3 regions of the Diaphorobacter nitroreducens genome follow, and region 1 is predicted to be linked to each of the others. Evidence: predicted binding sites of a transcription regulator. Region 1 holds the regulator's gene; each other region holds the start of a gene.

Region 1 (4,297 bases):
TGCGTGGACGCTTGCAATACCGTGATGGACAAGATGAAGTATCCGCGCGGGCTTATTCGCTTCTCAACGCAGAACGGCGTCAAGAACCACTGGACCCAATCGCAAATGCTCAAACGCGTGCTGCGACCCCGTGTGTTGTTCTATTCAGCGGTGCTGGTGGTGTTGTGCATCGGCATGCTGGCCAGCTTGGTGGTACGCACCCCGTTGAAGGTGGACATCGTGCGCGACCGCGCTGCGCTCTCGCGCATCGTGGCGGGAGGCAAGCTGGAAAATATCTACCGGCTGCAGATCATGAACGCCACGGAGGGGGCGCAGCGCTACACCATCAGCGCCCACGGTATGGAAGGGCTGGAAGTGGCGTCCGAGACCGCAATTGACATTGGACCGGCGGAATCCCGATGGGTGGTTGTCCGTCTTCAAATTCCGTATGGCTCAGCATCTCCTGGATCGCATACGGTGTATTTCGATATTCAAGCGCAGGGTGATAAAGCCCAAGTGGCAGAGAAATCCGTATTCCTCGTACCCCGCTGAAGGCGGTCGTGGAATACAAATGAACAAGCTGTGCTCATAAATGAGCGAGGAGTTAATATAAATGTTGAGTAATTCCCCCATGAAACTGGACGACGACGGAAAGCCTTGGTGGACGTTTGGCCATGTCTGGCTTGTCATCGCGGGGCCGGTGATTGTCATCATTGCGGGCTTCGTGACCCTCTGGCTGGCCGTGAGCAAACCCGACCCCGTCATCGCGGAAGACTATTACCAACGGGGCTTGAACATCAACGAGACCCTGAAGGAGTCTGGGGGCGACATGACGCCTGCCATGAAGGGGCGCAACCATGCAGCTACTCCGCTGGAGGATCAACCGCGCTGACCGGCAGGGCGAGTCCTCTTTGCATGCCGGAGAACAGATGCTAGGCTGTCAACTACACTTGCTAGGAGATGGGCGAATGTGGATGCAACGATTGATGTGGATCGCGTGGCCGGCCTTTTTGATGGCGGGCGTCATGGAAATGGTAGTGTTCGCCTTCGTGGATCCAGAAGCGCTGCAGTGGTTTGATCAACCCCTGCATCTCTCGCGCGAAGGTGTGTATACCATCGCCTTCTTCACGTTCTGGTTCGTACTCATGGCTTCCAGCGCATTGACGACGCTGTTGTCACTCTCGCCCTTTGAGTTGAATCGCTGCCCCGTGCCCAAAGGGGCGCGGCCGGCTGATTGCGCCAAATACGTTTCCTGATCTTTCCGCCGATCAGTTATGAATGAACAAAAAACCGAGGCTTAATGGCAGGCTTGCTGGCTGTTGACAATGCGCTTCAGCGCATCGGTATCGACGATGCGCACATGGCGCTGTTTTACTTCCACAATACCTTCTTCCACGAACTTGGAAAACGTGCGGCTGACGGTTTCCAGTTTCAATCCCAGGTAGCTGCCGATCTCTTCGCGTGTCATGCGCAGCACCAATTCGGATTGTGAGAAACCCCGAGCATGCAAGCGTTGTACGAGATTCAACAGGAATGCGGCAAGGCGTTCCTCGGCACGCATACTCCCCAGCAACAGCATGACCCCATGCTCACGAACAATCTCGCGGCTCATGATCTTGTGCACATGGTGCTGTAGTGCCGTTACTTCGCGCGACAACTCTTCAATACGGTCGAAGGGCATGACGCATACTTCGGCGTCTTCAAGCGCCACCGCATCGCAAGTGTGGCGGTCGCTCACGATGCCATCCAGGCCGATGATCTCGCCCGCCATTTGAAAACCCGTCACTTGATCGCGACCGTCTTCGGTGGCGACACAGGTCTTGAAGAATCCGGTGCGGATGGCAAAAAGGGATGTGAAGGGTTCACCGTTCCGGAAAAGCGTGCCGCCACGCTTGATCTTGCGTCGTACAGCAACAATGTCATCGATGCGCTTGAGTTGCTGGTCGTCCAGACCCACGGGCATGCACAGCTCACGCAGATTGCAGTTTGAGCAGGCAACTTTGATGGTCTGGAGATTCGTATGCATGGGAACCCTGTTCATGGCTTGAGCTTACCTCTGAACGGCTGGGAGACATGGAATGCCGTAGGCCGTTGGACGACTTTGAGCCGAAGTCAAATTGTCGCCACAAGGACCTTATGGGCGCTTGATCAACGTCAAGGACTCATGGGGGACTCTACGGCACAGTGATATGAAAGTGCAAGGAATCCCGTCATGACCGTTGTTACAACAGAGCTCCTGCGTCGCTTTGACGTCCCAGGGCCGCGCTACACCTCTTATCCGACTGCTGATCGTTTTGTCGAGGCTTTTGGCGAGCGGGAATACATCCTTGCGCTGCAGCAGCGTCGCGTGGGTTCGGTAGCCAAGGCGATGCCTTTGTCGCTTTATGTCCACATCCCGTTTTGTGAATCGCTGTGCTATTACTGCGCGTGTAACAAGATCATTACCCGGCATCCAGAGCGGGCAGAGGTCTACTTGCGTTACCTCAGCCGTGAGATCGACCTGCATACGGCGCACTGCGGTGTGGGTCAGCATGTGAGCCAGCTGCATTTCGGCGGAGGCACGCCTACTTTTCTGACGGATGACGGTTTGCGCGAACTGATGGGCATGCTGAGGCGCAGTTTCGTCCTCGTTCCGGGGGGGGAGTACTCCATAGAAGTGGACCCCCGGACCGTGGATGAAGCGCGGCTGGGATTGTTGGCGGAGCTGGGTTTCAATCGCCTGAGCTTTGGCGTGCAGGATTTCGACCCTGAAGTACAAAAGGCCGTGCACCGCATTCAGCCTGCCGAAAAGGTGTTCGCGTTGGTCGATGCGGCTCGGAAGCTCGGGTTTGAATCGGTGAACGTGGATTTGATCTACGGGCTGCCGCGACAGACACCGGAGTCGTTTGATCGCACCTTGGAGCAGGTAGCCGAGCTGCGGCCAGACCGGATCGCGCTGTATGCGTACGCTCACTTGCCAGAACGCTTCAAGTCGCAGCGACGCATCATCACGGCCGAGTTGCCCATGGCTTCGGCCAAGGTGTCCATGCTGGCCCGGTCACTTGATGTGTTCCAGGAAGCCGGCTACGTCTACGTGGGCATGGACCATTTTGCGCTGCCTGACGATGCGCTGGCGGTGGCCAAGCGGCAAGGCAGGCTGCACCGCAATTTCCAAGGCTATAGCACGCAGCCCGATTGCGACCTGATTGGTCTGGGCGTTTCTGCCATCGGGCGCGTGGGCGCTACTTACAGCCAAAATGTGAAAACGCTGGACGAGTATTACGACTGCATTAACCAGGGGCATTTGCCTGTGGTGCGCGGGCTGGCGTTGACCAAGGACGACTTGGTGCGCCGCGCAGTCATCATGGCGTTGATGTGCCAAGGTGAATTGCTGTTTGAGCCGTTGGAACAGTCCTGGCTGATTGATTTCCGCAGTTATTTCGATGCGGAATTACAGCAACTGCAAGAAATGGCGGCTCAGGGCTTGGTGAAAATCAGTGATGAGGGCGTTGAAGTCACGCCCATGGGATGGTATTTCGTGCGCGGCGTGGCCATGGTGTTCGACAAGTATCTGCAGGCTGACCGTAACCGCGCTCGCTTTTCCCGGATTATTTGACCCATGCTGTGGGCGCTGGCCACGACGGCCTTCCTGATGGGGCTGATGGGAGGGGCTCACTGTTTGGCGATGTGTTCTGTTCCCTGCGCGGCGCTTACGGGGCTGGGTGGCACGCCGGACGCCACCCACACCATTCAATGGGCGTCCCGCCGCGGAATCCTCCAACGGGTAGCGCAGTTTCACGTGGGGCGCCTGATCGGTTACGGCGCTGCAGGGGCGGTGGTTGCGCTGGCCATGGAGCAACTCGCATGGCTGGGGCAAAGCACCTCGGCATTGCGCCCCCTTTGGACGCTGATGCATGTGCTCATCCTCGCGTGGGGCGGGATGATGATGGTGCAAGCGCAGCAGCCCTTGTGGGTTGAGCGGGCGGGGCGTGCTGCCTGGGCGAAGGTCAAGCCCTTGGTCTCTCGGCCTGGCGGGCTCCTGACCGCGGGTGTGGCCTGGGCGCTCCTGCCATGCGGCCTTCTGTACACCGCACTGTTGACTGCCGCTCTCAGCGGAAGCGTGCTCCGCGGAGCCTTGTGCATGGTCCTGTTTGGCGTAGGAAGCGGTGTATGGCTGGTGCTGGGGCCGTGGACTTTTGGCCGCATTCGCGCTTGGATCGGCGTGAAGGGTGGGGCGTGGGGGTCTCGGCTGGCAGGTGGCGTGCTTTTTTCCCTGGGTGCATGGGCGCTGTGGATGGAGGTTGTCCATGGGCAGCCGGCGCCGTGGTGCGTGCCCTGA
Region 2 (4,297 bases), 1.9 Mb from region 1:
GGTTGTAGTGGCGTGCCGTGAAGCAGCGCGCCGAGAACGCCAAGGGCATGCGGCCGTAGGCGAAGACTTCGGTCTCCAGCCCCGCGGGTTTGTGTTGCTGCAGCACGGCCAGGTCGGCCTGGCGCATCTCCAATGGCATGACCCAGCGGCTGGCGCCCAGGCCGACCATCCAGTTCAGCGAATCGGCATTGAACAGGTTGAGCTGGGGGCCGGCGACGAAGGCGCGCTTGCCTGCGAGCTGGTGCACGGCGCCCATGTCGTTCGCCTCGATGAGGAATTCCTCGTCCTGGGCGATCTTGTGCATGGCGGATACGTCGGACGTGGATTCCAGCAGCACCATGGTGGAGAGCACCGCCTGCTTGCCGGCGTCGCGCAGCATGCGTGCGATGTCGATCCAGTCGCTCTGGCGCAGCTCGCGGCGGCGCGAGCACACGGCTTCGCCAAGGTAGACGACGTCCACCGGCGTCTCGGCCATGGCCTGGTAAAAATCAAAAACGGTATCGCGCGGCCAGTAGTACTGCAGCGGGCCCAGGGCTAGTTTCATCTTGATGCTCTCAGTTCTTCAGGGGGCCAAGCGCAGTCCCCGCCGCATAAATCGGCGTGACCCAGGCCCAGGCTGCCGGGCAACGGCACAGGGGGTGTTCTTCGCACTTCATTTCCAGGGGCGGTGGTAGGCGCCCAGCGTGTGCTGCTGGCCCTCGGCCACCTGGTCCAGGCTGGCCATCCAGGCGGTCTTGGGGCTGTACAGGTGGCCTTGCGCCATGCAGTGGTCGATGGCCTCGCGCCAGACCTTGGTCACCTGGGCCACGTACGCGGGGCTGCGCTGACGGCCCTCGATCTTGAAGGCACGCACGCCCATCTTCACAAGCTTGGGCAGCAGTTCCAGCGTATTGAGGCTGGTGGGTTCCTCCAGCGCGTAGTAGTTGCTCTCGTCGCCCACGTCGAAGCGGCCCTTGCAGAGCGTGGGGTAGCCGGCGTTCTCGCCGTTGCCGTAGCGATCGATGAGCACGCCATTCAGGCGCGACTCCAGGCCCTTGGGCGTCTCCTGCCAGCGCACGAACTTCGCGGGTGAGCACACGCCGTGCGTGTTGGGCGACTCACCCGTGGCATAAGACGACAGCGCGCAGCGCCCTTCGACCATCACGCACAGGCTGCCGAAGGCGAACACCTCGATCTCCACCGGCGTGCGGTCGATCACCTGGCGCACCTGCTCCAGCGAGAGCACGCGCGGCAGTACGGCGCGCTGGATGCCGAACTGCTGGTGGTAGAAGTTGATGGCGTCGTGGTTGGTGGCCGAGCCCTGCACCGACAGGTGCAGCCGCAGCTGCGGATGGTGGCGCATGGCGTATTGCATGAGGCCGGGATCGGCCATGATCACGGCGTCGATCCCCCAGGCGGCCGCGCGGTCCAGGGCGGCGCGCCAGGGAGCGGGGTTGGCGGCCTGCGGGTAGGTGTTGAGTGCCAGCAGCACCTTGCGCCCGCGCGCATGGGCGTAGGCAATGCCGTTCTGGATGGCCGCCTCGTCAAAGTTCAGACCCGCGAAATTGCGTGCATTCGTCGCGTCGCGCAGTCCGAGGTAGACGCAGTCGGCTCCGCCGTCAACGGCCGCCTTGAGTGCAGGCAGGCTGCCGGCGGGGCAGACCAGTTCGGGTGCGGAAGGGATGTCGGGGGAAGTCGGTTGGCGGGCTGGGTCGGTCACGGGGGCGCTCTTTCGGCTGGCTTGTGCGCGGATCGTCTGATCCTGCGCAGGCTGCGTACCTTAGGTCGCGGTGAATACCCATAACCTGATTTTTGTCAACGATGGGCCGGTCGTTCCTGAATAAACAGATCGGGATTGACCAAAGCCCAGGCAAAAAAAGGCCCGCTGTCCGCGGGCCTTGTCCAGGGGGTCAGCTGAAGAAGCTCTTGAGCCGGTCGGTCCAGCTCTCGGTGGACGGCGAATGCTTGGCACCGCCCTTCTTGAGCGACTCGTCCAGTTCCTTGAGCAGCTTGCGCTGGTGCTCGGTGAGCTTGACCGGGGTTTCCACGATGATGTGGCAGTACAGATCGCCGGGGTAGCTGGCGCGCACCCCCTTGATGCCCTTGCCCCGCAGGCGGAACTGTTTGCCGGCCTGTGTGCCTTCGGGGATATCGATGGCCGCCTTGCCCTGCAGCGTGGGCACCTCGATCTCTCCACCCAGCGCCGCGGTGATGAAGCTCACCGGAACCTGGCAGTGCAGATCGTCGCCGTCGCGCTCGAAGATGTCGTGCTTCCTGATGCGGATCTCGATGTACAGGTCGCCCGGCGGCCCGCCATTGGTGCCCGGTTCCCCGTTGCCGGTGGAGCGGATGCGCATGCCGTCGTCGATGCCGGCGGGGATCTTCACCTCCAGCGTCTTTTGTTTCTTGACCCGGCCCTGGCCGTGGCAGGCCGTGCAGGGCTCGGGAATGATCTTGCCCGTGCCGCGGCAGTGGGGGCAGGTCTGCTGCACGCTGAAGAAACCCTGGCGCATCTGCACCGTGCCAGAGCCCTGGCAGGTGCCGCAGGTCTTGGCGCTGGTGCCGGGTTTGGCGCCGCTGCCGTGGCAGGTCTCGCAGCTTTCCCAACTGGGAATGCGGATCTGCGCTTCCTTGCCCTTGGCAGCCTCTTCGAGCGTCACGTCCATGGCGTAGGACAGGTCGTTGCCGCGGTACACCTGCCGGCCGCCGCGTCCGCGCGCGCCGCCGAACATGTCGCCGAAGATGTCTCCGAAGGCTTCGGCAAAGCCACCAAAGCCCTCGGCGCCACCCATGCCGCCACGCATGTTGGGGTCTACGCCCGCGTGGCCGTACTGGTCGTAGGCGGCGCGTTTCTGTGCGTCGGACAGGATCTCGTAGGCCTCCTTGGCCTCCTTGAACTTCTCCTCGGCGGGCTTGGCAGCGTCACCCTGGTTGCGGTCAGGGTGGTACTTCATGGCGAGCTTGCGATAGGCTTTCTTGAGCTCGTCGTCCGAGGCGTTCTTGGGAACGCCAAGGACCTCGTAAAAATCTCTCTTGGACATGGGCAATCTTCAGGCCGGTTGGGAGCACGAACGCCGCGCGAACCCCGGCTGGCGGGGCCCGACGCGGCGGCTAGGCACGGGATGCGCTGGCGCGATCAGCCCTTCTTGACTTCCTTGACCTCGGCATCCACCACGTTGTCGTCCTGCGCGGCGGCGCCGGCGGAGCCACTGGCGGCAGCTTGCGCACCGGCAGCCTCGGCCCCTTGAGCGGCCTGTGCATCGCCGTACATCTTCTCGCCGAGCTTCTGGCTGGCAGCCATCAGTGCGGTGGTCTTCTCGTCGATGGCGGCCTTGTCCTCGGTCTTGAGGGCAGCTTCCAAGTCCTTCACGGCGGCCTCGATCTTTTCCTTCTCACCGGCGTCCAGCTTGTCGCCGTGCTCGGACAGGCTCTTGTTCACGGTGTGCACGGCGGCTTCACCCTGGTTGCGAGCCTGCACCAGCTCCAGCTTCTTCTTGTCGTCGGCGGCGTTGAGCTCGGCGTCCTTCACCATCTTCTGGATCTCGTCCTCGGACAGGCCGGAGTTGGCCTTGATGGTGATCTTGTTCTCCTTGCCCGTGCCCTTGTCCTTGGCGCCCACGTGCAGGATGCCGTTGGCGTCGATGTCAAAGGTCACTTCGATCTGGGGCGTGCCGCGCGACGCCGGGGGAATGCCTTCCAGGTTGAACTCGCCCAGCAGCTTGTTGGCGCTGGCAATCTCGCGCTCGCCCTGGAACACCTTGATCGTCACGGCGGGCTGGTTGTCCTCGGCCGTCGAGAAGGTCTGCGCGAACTTCGTCGGGATCGTGGTGTTCTTCGTGATCATCTTGGTCATCACGCCGCCCAGGGTCTCGATGCCCAGCGACAGCGGCGTCACGTCCAGCAGCAGCACGTCCTTGCGGTCGCCCGACAGCACCTGGCCCTGGATGGCTGCGCCCACGGCCACGGCCTCGTCAGGATTCACGTCCTTGCGCGGATCTTTGCCAAAGAACTCCTTGACCTTGTCCTGCACCTTGGGCATGCGGCTCATGCCACCGACCAGGATCACGTCGTTGATGTCGGACACGCTGATGCCGGCGTCCTTGATGGCCGTGCGGCAGGGGGCGATGGTGCGCTCGATCAGCTCGTCCACCAGGCTTTCCAGCTTGGCGCGGGTGAGCTTGATGTTCAGGTGCTTCGGGCCCGATGCATCGGCCGTGATGTAGGGCAGGTTGATGTCGGTCTGCGCGCTGTTGGACAGCTCGATCTTGGCCTTCTCGGCGGCTTCCTTCAGGCGCTGCAGGGCCAGCACGTCCTTGGA
Region 3 (4,297 bases), 1.6 Mb from region 1:
CAGCAGATACAGCGTCACCGCCCCCAGCCCGAAACGTGCCGACAGCCCCAAGGCCACCAACGGCGCGAAGGCCGCGCCGATCAGCCAGGCCAGGTCGGACGACAGTGCCGCCCCGGTGTAGCGGTGCTGGGTGGAGAAGTTGGCCGTCACCGTGCCCGATGCCTGGCCGTACGACAGGCCCAGCAGCACGAAGCCCAGCAGCAGGAACACCGTGCCGCCCACCGCGCCACCGCCCAGCAGCCAGGGCGTGGCCAGGCTGAACAGGCCAATCAGCACGGCCATGGAGCCCAACAGGTTGCGCCGGCCCATGCGGTCGGCCAACCGCCCCGACACCACCACCGCGCCGATGGCCAGGAATGCGCCGGCGATCTGCACGCACAGCACCTCGGCCATGGAGCGGTCGGAGAACAGGGCGAACCACGACAGCGGGAACACCGTCACCACGTGAAAGAGTGCGAAGCTAGCGAGTGCCGCAAAGGCGCCCAGCACCACATTGCTCCCCTCTTCGCGCATCACGCGGGCCACGCCCACGGGCTCCAGTTCCTTCTCTTGCAGCAATTCGGCATAGGACTGCCCCACCACCAGGCGCAGCCGCGCAAACAGCGCCACCACGTTGATCGCAAAGGCCACGCAGAACGGGTAGCGCCAGCCCCAGGCCAGGAATTCTTCGCTGGAGAGGCTGCCGTACAGGTAGGCGAACAACCCGGCGGCCAATGCAAACCCTACGGGCGCGCCCAGTTGCCCCACCATGGAATACCAGCCGCGGCGCTCCGGCGGTGCCGCCATCGCCAGCAGCGACGGTAGCCCGTCCCAGGAGCCGCCCAGCGCCAGCCCCTGGCCGAAGCGCAGCACCGCCAGCGCCCCGGCGGCTGCCAGCCCCGCCACGTGGTAACTGGGCAGGAAGGCCATGCTCACCGTACAGCCGCCCAGCAGGAACAGCGCCAGCGTCAGCTTGGTGCCGCGCCCCCAGCGCCGCTGCACGGCCATGGAGATGGCGGTGCCCAGCGGCCGGGCGATGAAGGCGATGGCAAAGATGGCAAAGGCCATGAGCGTGCCGTCCAGCCGCGACATGAAGGGGAACAACAGCGACGGGAAGACCAGCACGCAAGCGATCCCGAATACGAAGAAGTCGAAATACTCCGACGCGCGCCCGATGATCACGCCCACGGCGATCTCGCCCGGGGTGACGTCTTCGTCGGTGTGCGCGCGCGACAGCGATGCCGCGCTCTCGGGGCCGTAAACGGGGTATGCGACGGAACCGCTACTCATGACCGTACTCCTTGGCTTTGCAGACACAGCTCCGTTCTACACGCAAGCCCCGCGGTCAACAAGTACGCTTACACTGAGGTCCCGCGCGGGAAAACCCTCACGCCCAGTCGGCCATCCGCGCCGCCATGGTCGCGCCCGCAGGCCGCATACGGCCTGCCATCACGCCATAAGTTTGACCCTGGACAAAATGTCCAATCGACAAATGCGCTAGGCGTATTACATTCATCTCCGTCCAGTAATTCGCGTTTACACCTAGCGCCGCGCCCGCCCGCGCGACGCAAGGCCGTGCACGCTTTTTGACACGCCTAGCAATGCTCCAACTGAAGAAACTCCGCGGGCCCACCTGGCTCGCCGCGGCTTTGGCCGCAGCCAGCCTGGCTGGTTGCAGCAAGGCCGTTGTATTGAACCCGGCGGGTGATATCGCAGCCCAGCAGGGCAACCTGGTGGTGACTGCCACGGTGCTGATGCTGATCGTCATCGTGCCGGTGATCCTGCTGACGCTGCTGTTCGCCTGGAAGTACCGCCAGGGCAACACCGACGCCGAGTACGACCCCGACTGGCACCACTCCACCTCGCTGGAGCTGGTGATCTGGAGCGTGCCGCTGATGATCATCATTGCCCTGGGCGCGCTGACCTGGATCGCTACCCACAAGCTGGACCCCTACCGCCCCCTGGACCGCATCGACGCCCAGCGCGCGCTGGCCGCCGACATCAAACCGCTGGAAGTGCAGGTGGTCGCCATGGACTGGAAGTGGCTGTTCTTCTACCCCGAGCAGGGCATTGCCACGGTGAACGAGGTGGCCGCGCCTGTGGACCGCCCGATCCTGTTCAAGCTCACCGCCACATCCACCATGAACGCGTTCTACGTGCCCGACCTGGCCGGCATGATCTACGCCATGCCTGGCATGCAGACCGAGCTGAACGCCATCATCAACAAGCCCGGCGTGTTCCATGGCCTCGCCTCGCACTACAGCGGCCCCGGCTTCTCCGGCATGACCTTCAAGTTCCACGGCCTGAGCGATGCCGAGTTCGCCCAGTGGGTGGACAAGGCCAAGACCGAAGGCAAGCCCCTGGACAAGACCACCTACCTGCAACTGGCCAAGCCCAGCCAGCGCGACCCCGTGCAGCGCTTTTCCACCGTGGAAGACGGCCTGTACGGCAAGGTGCTCAACCGCTGCGTGGAAGACGGCCAGATGTGCATGCACGACATGATGGCCATCGACGCGCTCGGCGGCGAAGCCTTCGTCAAAGCCAACGGTCTAACGCTGCCACAGGACGTATGCACCGCCGGCAACGCGCCACAGATCCTGGCCGCGCTGCAGCCGGGCTTAGCCCTCCCCGAGGCCCCCACCCAACAGTGAATTTGACGGACCCGACGCGGGCGCCAAGCCGGCGCCGGGCCCATTAGCCAAGAGATTCGATATGTTGTCTGAACAAACTACCCCAGCCCACTGGCTGTTGGGCCGCATCACCTGGGACTCGATCCCGATGGCGCACGAGCCCATCGTGCTGTGGACCTTCATCGCGGTGGTCCTGGGTGGCATCGTGATGCTGGCCGGCCTCACCAAGTTCCGTCTGTGGGGCCCGCTGTGGCGCGACTGGATCTGCTCCATCGACCACAAGAAGATCGGCATCATGTACATGATCCTGGGCCTGGTCATGTTCCTGCGCGGCTTCGCCGACGCGGTGATGATGCGCTTGCAGCAGGCCATGGCTGTGGGCGAGAGCATGGGCTACCTGCCGCCGCACCACTACGACCAGATCTTCACGGCCCACGGCGTGATCATGATCTTCTTCGTGGCCATGCCCTTCGTCACGGGCCTGATGAACTACCTCGTGCCGCTGCAGATCGGCGCGCGCGACGTGTCGTTCCCCTTCCTGAACAACTTCAGCTTCTGGATGACCACCGGCGGCGCCGTGCTGGTGATGATCTCGCTGTTCCTGGGCGAGTTCTCCACCTCCGGCTGGCTGGCGCTGTCCAACCTCGGGGCGCAGGACCCTGGCGTGGGTCTCGACTATTACATCTGGGGCCTGCAGATTGCGGGGGTGGGCACCACCTTGTCGGGCATCAACCTGATCGTCACCATCATCAAGATGCGCGCGCCGGGCATGAACCTGATGAAGATGCCCGTGTTCACCTGGACCGCGCTGTGCACCAACGCGCTGATCGTCGCCTCGTTCCCCGTGCTGACGGCAGCGCTGGTGCTGATGTCGCTGGACCGCTATATCGGCACCAACTTCTTCACGAACGACCTGGGGGGCAACTCCATGCTGTACGTGAACCTGATCTGGATCTGGGGTCACCCCGAGGTCTACATCCTGGTGCTGCCGGCCTTCGGCGTGTTCTCCGAGGTCGTCGCCACGTTCTCGCGCAAGCGCCTGTTCGGCTACACCTCCATGGTGTACGCCACGGTGTGTATCACCATCCTGTCGTACCTGGTGTGGCTGCACCACTTCTTCACCATGGGCTCGGGCGCCACGGTGAACACCTTCTTCGGCATCACGACGATGATCATCTCGATCCCGACGGGCGCCAAGATCTTCAACTGGCTGTTCACCATGTACAAGGGCCGCATCCGCTTCAGCGTGCCCATGCTGTGGACGGTGGGCTTCATGTGCACCTTCGCCATCGGCGGCATGACTGGCGTGCTGCTGGCCGTGCCCCCGGCCGACTTCGTGCTGCACAACAGCCTGTTCCTGGTCGCGCACTTCCACAACGTGATCATCGGCGGCGTGGTGTTCGCCGTGTTCGCTGCCATCAACTTCTGGTTCCCCAAGGCCTTCGGTTTCCGCCTGATCGAGTCCTGGGGCAAGGCATCGTTCTGGTTCTGGCTGACTGGCTTCTGGGTCACGTTCACGCCGCTGTACATCCTGGGCCTGATGGGCATCACGCGCCGCGTCAACCATGTGGAAGACGCTTCGCTGCACATCTGGTTCATCATCTCCGCGGTGGGCGTATGCCTGATCGCGGCGGGCATCGCCTGCTTCTTCATCCAGCTGTTCGTGAGCTACCTTAAGCGCGACCAGC

Evidence for each region. The regulator FNR, encoded in region 1, switches genes on or off when oxygen is low (the NO sensors DNR and NnrR bind a similar motif). The targets are predictions, from matches to a motif close to TTGATNNNNATCAA.
Region 2: a site for FNR is predicted at 1,785-1,798, ahead of ubiU (ubiquinone anaerobic biosynthesis protein UbiU). Genes of this name have one in related genera too.
Region 3: a site for FNR is predicted at 1,442-1,455, ahead of cyoA (ubiquinol oxidase subunit II). Genes of this name have one in related genera too.

The regions. Positions count from the first base shown of each region.
Region 1 covers NZ_CP016278.1:2,130,461-2,134,757, reverse strand. Annotated here, with positions in the region: gene ccoG (cytochrome c oxidase accessory protein CcoG) at 1-531, shown strand, start outside; gene BA022_RS10000 (FixH family protein) at 593-871, shown strand; gene BA022_RS09995 (hypothetical protein) at 948-1,235, shown strand; gene fnr (fumarate/nitrate reduction transcriptional regulator Fnr) at 1,277-2,020, opposite strand; gene hemN (oxygen-independent coproporphyrinogen III oxidase) at 2,192-3,574, shown strand; gene BA022_RS09980 (sulfite exporter TauE/SafE family protein) at 3,578-4,297, shown strand.
Region 2 covers NZ_CP016278.1:201,651-205,947, forward strand. Annotated here, with positions in the region: gene BA022_RS00915 (U32 family peptidase) at 1-544, opposite strand, end outside; gene ubiU (ubiquinone anaerobic biosynthesis protein UbiU) at 653-1,699, opposite strand; gene dnaJ (molecular chaperone DnaJ) at 1,890-3,020, opposite strand; gene dnaK (molecular chaperone DnaK) at 3,116-4,297, opposite strand, start outside.
Region 3 covers NZ_CP016278.1:519,734-524,030, reverse strand. Annotated here, with positions in the region: gene BA022_RS02415 (MFS transporter) at 1-1,269, opposite strand, end outside; gene cyoA (ubiquinol oxidase subunit II) at 1,581-2,630, shown strand; gene cyoB (cytochrome o ubiquinol oxidase subunit I) at 2,692-4,297, shown strand, end outside.